Regions from separate parts of the Kitasatospora sp. NPDC001261 genome, predicted to be linked through region 2. Evidence: riboswitches for the same ligand, from Rfam matches in the RefSeq annotation. Region 2 holds a riboswitch; each other region holds the start of a gene.
The links. Region 2 has a riboswitch for thiamine pyrophosphate ahead of thiC (phosphomethylpyrimidine synthase ThiC). Riboswitches for the same ligand answer to the same signal wherever they lie in the genome.
Positions count from the first base shown of each region.

Region 1: linked by a shared signal. The riboswitch ahead of ACFY4B_RS41310 (purine-cytosine permease family protein) and the one ahead of thiC (phosphomethylpyrimidine synthase ThiC) in region 2 are both predicted to bind thiamine pyrophosphate.
Region 3: linked by a shared signal. The riboswitch ahead of thiO (glycine oxidase ThiO) and the one ahead of thiC (phosphomethylpyrimidine synthase ThiC) in region 2 are both predicted to bind thiamine pyrophosphate.

Region 1 covers NZ_JBIAXP010000050.1:11,476-13,733, forward strand. Annotated here, with positions in the region: gene ACFY4B_RS41305 (S1C family serine protease) at 1-638, opposite strand, end outside; TPP riboswitch at 929-1,073, shown strand; gene ACFY4B_RS41310 (purine-cytosine permease family protein) at 1,066-2,258, shown strand, end outside.
Region 2 covers NZ_JBIAXP010000018.1:22,160-24,417, reverse strand. Annotated here, with positions in the region: gene ACFY4B_RS23950 (PKD domain-containing protein) at 1-793, opposite strand, end outside; TPP riboswitch at 1,032-1,166, shown strand; gene thiC (phosphomethylpyrimidine synthase ThiC) at 1,161-2,258, shown strand, end outside.
Region 3 covers NZ_JBIAXP010000001.1:140,041-142,298, forward strand. Annotated here, with positions in the region: gene ACFY4B_RS00655 (NAD(P)/FAD-dependent oxidoreductase) at 1-1,109, opposite strand, end outside; TPP riboswitch at 1,193-1,305, shown strand; gene thiO (glycine oxidase ThiO) at 1,309-2,258, shown strand, end outside.

The DNA of each region.
Region 1 (2,258 bases), on a different contig from region 2:
AGCGGGCCGGCCGGGCCGCCGGGGTAGCCGGCGCCGCCGGAGGTGGAGTCGTGGGTGGGGCCCCAGCCGCCGAGCGGCTGGCCGGCCCCGAAGGGGTGGTGGCCGTGCGCGGCGGGGGCGGCCGGAGCGGCGCCGTACCCCTCGTGCGCGCCGGCGGCGGGGACTCCGTGGGTCGGGGTGGCGTACGGGTTGCCGGCCGGCGGCAGGGCCGGGGCGGCGGGTGCGGCGGCCACCGGGGCGGGCGGAACGGGCGGCAGGACCGGCGGCGGCGCGTCGATGTAGCCGGTGGCCGGGTCGACGGCCGGCTCCTCGACGGCGAGTACGGCGGGCTCGGCGGGTGCGGCGGGTGCCACGGGCTCGGCGGGTGCCTCCGGTGCGGGCACCTTGGTGAAGGCGACGGTGGGCTTGTGCCCACCCCCGGCCGGGACCTCCTCGGCCGGAACGGCGTCGGCGGACGGCGCCGCCTCGGCGGCGGCGGCCTCGACCGCGCCCGCCTCCGGCTCGGGCACCCGCCGGAACGCCATGGTCGGGTTGTGCCCGCCCTGAGCGGGGCCCGCGGCAGCGGACTCGGCCGCCCCCGGCCCGGCGGGCTGCTCCCCCTGCGGCCCGGTGGGCCCAACCTCGCGCTCGGTGCTCACGGACGACCTCCATAGCTGGCAGAACCAAGGACCATAGTTTTTCGCACTGTCGATTCGTTTGCCGTAAGGACCCCTCTGAAGAACTCATAAGAATCCTTAGCCGGCACCGACACCGGCACTGGCGTCAGCACCCGCACCGGCACCCGCGTCGGCACCGACCCCGGCGCTGACACCGGCTCCGGCACCCCTACCGACGGCCGGGGCTCCCCTCCCCGTCGGGCGTCCGCGATGCGGACCGCCCCGCCCTCGGCCTTGGGCGTCGGCACCCGCGCCGGTTAGCCTGGCGCTCCAAACTGACACGCGGGAGCTTGGACCCACCAGGCTGAGAGTGCGCATGTCGACCGTACGCCACACGAGTGACGGACGTTCGAGGGGGCGCTGACCGCCGGAACCTGTCCGGGTAATGCCGGCGTAGGGAGTATCGGCCATGCCGCCTGCTTCGCCATCCTCTTCTTCGGGTACGAACGCCTCCGACTCCGGCGCGAACGCCCCCACACCGGACGCGACCGCCCTCCTGGAACGCGCCGAGCACGTCGAAGCGCCCCTGGTCCTGGACACCGAACCGCCGCGCACGCTGCGCTTCCGGGACCACTTCGCGCTCTGGATGAACCTGGGCGTCAGCCTGATCGGCTTCTCCACCGCCGCCACCGTGCTCGGCGCCCCCGGCAGCGAGCTGTCGCTGGCCGCCGCGGTGACCGCGATCACGATCGGTACGGCGGTCGGCACCGCGATGCTCGCCGTGGCCGCGCTGATCGGCGCCCGCACCGGCGCCCCCGCGATGGCGAACCTGCGCGGGCTGTTCGGCACCCGGCTGTCGTACCTGCCGACGGTGCTGAACATCGTGCAGTGCATCGGCTGGGGCGTCTTCGAGCTGCTGACCATCTCGGCGGGCGCGCAGACCGTCGCGCACACCACCGGCTACCGCTGGCTGTTCGTCCTGCTCGCGGGCGCGCTGACCACCGCGCTGACCATCTGGCCGCTGGGCTCGATCGCGGTGCTGCGCCGCTTCGTGGCCGGGGCGGTCGCGGTGGCGATGGTGTACTTCACCGTCCAGCTTGGCCGCCAGGGCGTGCCGGACCCGGGCGCGGGCAACTGGCACGGCTTCCTCGGCGCCACCGACGCGATGATCGCGGTGTCGGTCTCCTTCGTCCCGCTGGCCGCCGACTACACCCGGCACTCGCGCACCCCGCGATCGGCGTTCTGGGGCAGCTTCTCCGGCTACACGGTCGCCCAGGTCTGGTGCTACGTGCTCGGCCTGATGGCGCTGCTGCAGTCGGACGGCGACCCGAACCGGATCTTCGACTCCTTCCTCGGGGTCTGGGCCGGCTGGCTGTTCCTGCTGGTGCTGGTGCTGCGCGAGACCGACCAGTCCTTCGCCAACGTGTACTCGACCGCGATGTCGGTGCAGAACCTGCTGCCGAAGGTGGACCGCCGGGTGCTCTCCGGCGCGATCGGCGTGCTGATCACCGTGCTGGCGCTGCAGATCGACGAGTTCACCGACACCTACTACGGCTTCCTCGGCCTGATCGGCTCGGTGTTCGTACCGCTGCTGGCGGTGCTCGTGGTGGACTACTTCCTCGGCGCCGGCCGGCGCGGCTGGAACCTCTCCGCCGACGCGCC
Region 2 (2,258 bases):
CCTCGGTCGAGCCGGCCGACACCCGGACGACGGACATGTCGGCGAGGTTGTTCGTGATCGTCGCGTGGTGGGACGCGCCGGCCAGGTCGAAGGCGGTCGACACCGACCACTGGAACCGCACCGTGTTGTGGGTGATGACGGTGTTCGGCGCGTCGGTCAGCGACACGGCCGACCCGAACGTGGAGTTGAAGTCGTTGCCGGCGATCACTGTCCCGGAGATGCCCGGCCCGACCTTCACGCCGCCGCTGGCCAGACTGACGATCGAGCGCTCGACCCGGACGTGGTCGCTGGCGCCGGTGACGTTGACGGCCGGCCGGAGGACGTCGCCGTTCGGCTGCTCGATCAAGTTTCCGGAGAGCTCGACCCGGCTGACCCCGTCGAGTTCGAAGTGGGTCACGTCGAAGCCGGAGAAGACGACGTCGTGCTGGCCGGAAATCCTCACCGCCTGCTTCTGCGGACCGGCGATGACCGGAAGGGTCTTCTTCAGGGCGAGGCGGCCGGCGCCGCGGAAGGTGATCGGCCTGCCGGGCTCGCCGGAGCGCCGGACGGTCAGGTCCTCGGCGTAGGTGCCCGACGCGACCTCCACGGTCTGGCCCGGCAGCACCTGGTCGGCGGCGGCCTGGACGGTGCAGAACGGAACCGCCCGGGTGCCCGGACCGCTGTTCGAGCAGGCGGAGTTGGAGCCTTCGACGTACAGGACTGCGGCCGGTTCGGCCGCCACCGCGGGCAGTGGCAGGCCCACCACGGCGGAGACCACGGCGGCGCTCAGGCCGGCCGCGTGACGGATGCGCACGGAGTACTTCCCCCAAGAATCGTCAGAGCCGCGACACCCCGGGCCGGTCGCCCGCACGGAGGGGCCGTGCGCGACCCGGTGGAGTGCCTGCGGAGCATTCGTGAGCATTATGAGGGTGCGTTCGGACACTTTCGGCCACCGGGGTGCCGTCGAAGCGGACCCGCCGCCGGCCCGTGAGGCGCTCTGGACCTGCGGCGATCCGCTCGCTACGGTGTTGGGCGTCGTGTGCAGGCAACACCGCCTGCGACGCGGGAGCTCGGAGCACCGGGCTGAGAGGACGCTGACCGGGACGTCGACGGACGGACCGACGGCTGCGTCGACCGCAGGAACCTGACCGGGTAATGCCGGCGTAGGGAGTAGAGGTCAGATGACCACGTTCGAAGCACAGCCGCAGTCTGTCCGGAGCGCCCCCAGCAGCGAGCGCACCGGCTACCCGACCCCGGCCTGGCACAAGGCCTACCGCGAGGGATCGCGCCCCGACCTGCGCGTCCCGTACCGCGAGGTGCGGCTCACCAACGGCGGGACCGTCCCGCTGTACGACACCTCCGGCCCGTACACCGACCCGTCGTACGAGCCCGACGTGCGGCGCGGCCTGCCCGCGCTGCGGGACCCCTGGATCCGCCAGCGCGGCGACGTCGAGGAGTACGACGGCCGCGAGTCGCGCCCCGAGGACGACGGGATCAAGCACACCTCGCCGCGCGGCGGGAACCTGCGCAACCTGGACGCCGTCTTCCCCGGCCGCCCGCGCCGTCCGCTGCGCGGCCGCGGTGGTGCCGCCGTCACCCAACTCGCCTACGCCAAGCGGGGTGTGGTGACGCCGGAGATGGAGTTCGTGGCGCTGCGCGAGGGCCTGGCGCCCGAGTTCGTGCGGGCCGAGGTGGCCCGCGGCCGGGCCGTCATCCCGGTCAACGTGAACCACCCCGAGGTGGAGCCGGCCGTCATCGGCACCAACTTCCTGGTGAAGATCAACGCCAACATCGGCAACTCGGCCGTCACCTCCTCGATCGAGGAGGAGGTGGAGAAGATGACCTGGGCCACCCGCTGGGGCGCCGACACCGTCATGGACCTCTCCACCGGCCGCAACATCCACACCACCCGTGAGTGGATCCTGCGCAACTCCCCCGTGCCGATCGGCACCGTGCCGCTGTACCAGGCCCTGGAGAAGGTGGACGGCCGCGCCGAGGAGCTGAGTTGGGAGGTGTACCGGGACACCATCGTCGAGCAGTGCGAGCAGGGCGTCGACTACATGACCGTCCACGCCGGCGTGCTGCTGCGCTACGTCCCGCTCACCGCGCGCCGCAAGACCGGCATCGTCTCGCGCGGCGGCTCGATCATGGCGGCCTGGTGCCTGGCCCACCACCAGGAGAACTTCCTCTACACCAACTTCGAGGAGCTCTGCTCCATCCTCGCCTCCTACGACGTCACCTTCTCGCTCGGTGACGGCCTGCGTCCGGGCTCGATCGCG
Region 3 (2,258 bases), on a different contig from region 2:
TCGCGCGGCCGGTCGACGGTCAGCAGCGCGCTCGGCACGCCGTCGCGCAGCCAGAGCACCGACCAGTCGGCGCCCCGCGGGTCGCCGCGCCGGACCAGCTCGTCGCCCTCGGCGTGCCGGCCGGCGTACTGGACCATCCGCCCGAACTGCTCGGACCAGAAGTACGGCACCGGGTCGTAGGCCGGCGCGTCCGCGCCCAGGACGGCGGCGGCCACCGCCTCGCCGGACCGCAGCGCGTGGTCCCAGTGCTGGACGGCCAGCCGGGCACCGGCCCGGGCCGAGGGGTAGCTGACGCAGTCGCCGGCCGCGAAGACGCCGGGCACCGAGGTGCGCAGCCGCCCGTCCACGACGACGGCGCCGGTCGCGTCCAGCTCGACCCCGGAGCCGGCCAGCCAGCCGGTCGCGGGGCGGGCCCCGATGCCGACCACCACCTCGTCGGCGGGCAGGTGCGAGCCGTCCGCCAGCAGCACCGCGCCGGGCTCGACGGCGGCCACGCCGACCCCGCAGCGCAGCTCGACCCCGGCCTCGGCGTACCAGGCGGCCATCGCCGAGCCGAGCTCCGTCGGCAGCGCGCCGGGCAGCGGCGCCGGGCCGGCCTCGACCACCGTCACCTCGCAGCCCGCCGCGCGGGCCGCGGTGGACACCTCGGCGCCGATCCAGCCCGCGCCGACCAGCACCAGCCGCAGCCCGGGGCGCAGCAGCGCGCGCAGCGCCAGGGCGTCGTCCAGGGTGTGCAGCAGGTGCGCCCGCTCGGCGCCGGGCAGGGCGCGCGGCACGGCGCCGGTGGCGATCACCAGCGAGCCGTACGGGAGGTCGCCGCCGTCGGTGTGCAGCACGCCGGGGGTGAGGCCGGTGGCGCGGCGGCCGGTGAGCAGCTCGATGCCGAGCTGCCCGTAGTCGATGTCCAGGGCGGTGGAGTCGGCCTTGCCGAGCAGCACGTCCTTGGAGAGCGGCGGCCGGTCGTACGGCGCGTGCGGCTCCTCGCCGACCAGCGTGATCCGCCCCTGCCGGCCGCCCTGCCGCAGCTTGAGGGCGCACTGCGCCCCGGCCAGCCCGGCTCCGACGACGACCACCCGATCCGTTCCGCTCAGCTCTGCCACGCCCGCCACTGTACTCAGCGCGACGCGGCGGCCTCCGGGCCGTCCGCCCCGCGTACGGGCCTTCGGCCGGGCCGACCCCCGGCGTTAAGGTGGGAGGACCACACGGGAGCCCGGCGGACCGGGCTGAGAGGCGGGCTGACACGGCCTGCGACCGTCCGAACCTGATCCGGGTCATACCGGCGAAGGGAGAAGAGCAGCCTTGTCACGCTTGCCATCAGGCACCCATGCCGACGTGCTGGTGATCGGCGGGGGCGTCATCGGCCTCGCCGTCGCCTGGCGCACCGCGCGGCGCGGGGCGCGGAACGTGATCGTGGTCGACCCCGCCCACGGCGGCGGGGCCGCCGGGGTCGCGGCCGGGATGCTCGCCCCGGTCACCGAGCTGCAGTACGGCGAGGAGCCGCTGCTGCGCCTCGGGATGGCCTCGAACGAGCGGTACGAGACCTTCGCCGCCGAACTCTCCGAGGCGAGCGGCGGCCTGGACACCGGCTACCGCCGCTGCGGCACGATCGCCGTCGCGCTGGACTCCGACGACCGCGAGGAACTGCGCGAGCTGTACGCCTTCCACCAGCGGCTGGGCCTGGACTCGACCTGGCTGACCGGCCGGGAGGCCCGCAGGCTGGAGCCGATGCTGGCCCCCGCCGTCCGCGGCGCCCTGCACGCCGCGGACGACCACCAGGTGGACCCCCGGCGCCTGCTCACCGCCCTGGTCGCCGCCTGCGGGCGCGCGGGCGTCCTGCTGCACCGCGCCGAGGCCGTCGAGCTGCTGGTCGAGGACGGCCGCGCGACCGGCGCCCGGCTGAGCACCGACGAGACGGTGACCGCCGACCAGGTCGTGCTCGCCGCCGGCCCGCACAGCCACCGGCTGCCCGGTCTGCCCGAGGGGGTGCTGCCCGCGATCCGCCCGGTGAAGGGACAGGTGCTGCGGCTGCACGTGCCGGAGGCCTACCGGCCGTTCCTCTCCCGCAACGTCCGCGCCGTGGTCCGCGGCCGACACCTGTACCTGGTCCCCCGGGAGAACGGCGAACTGGTCGTCGGAGCGACCACCGAGGAGCAGGGCTACGACACCACCGTCACCGCCGGCGGGGTGTACGAACTCCTGCGGTACGCCCACGAGTTGGTCCCGGGGATCACCGAACTCCCGCTGCGCGAGACCTCGGC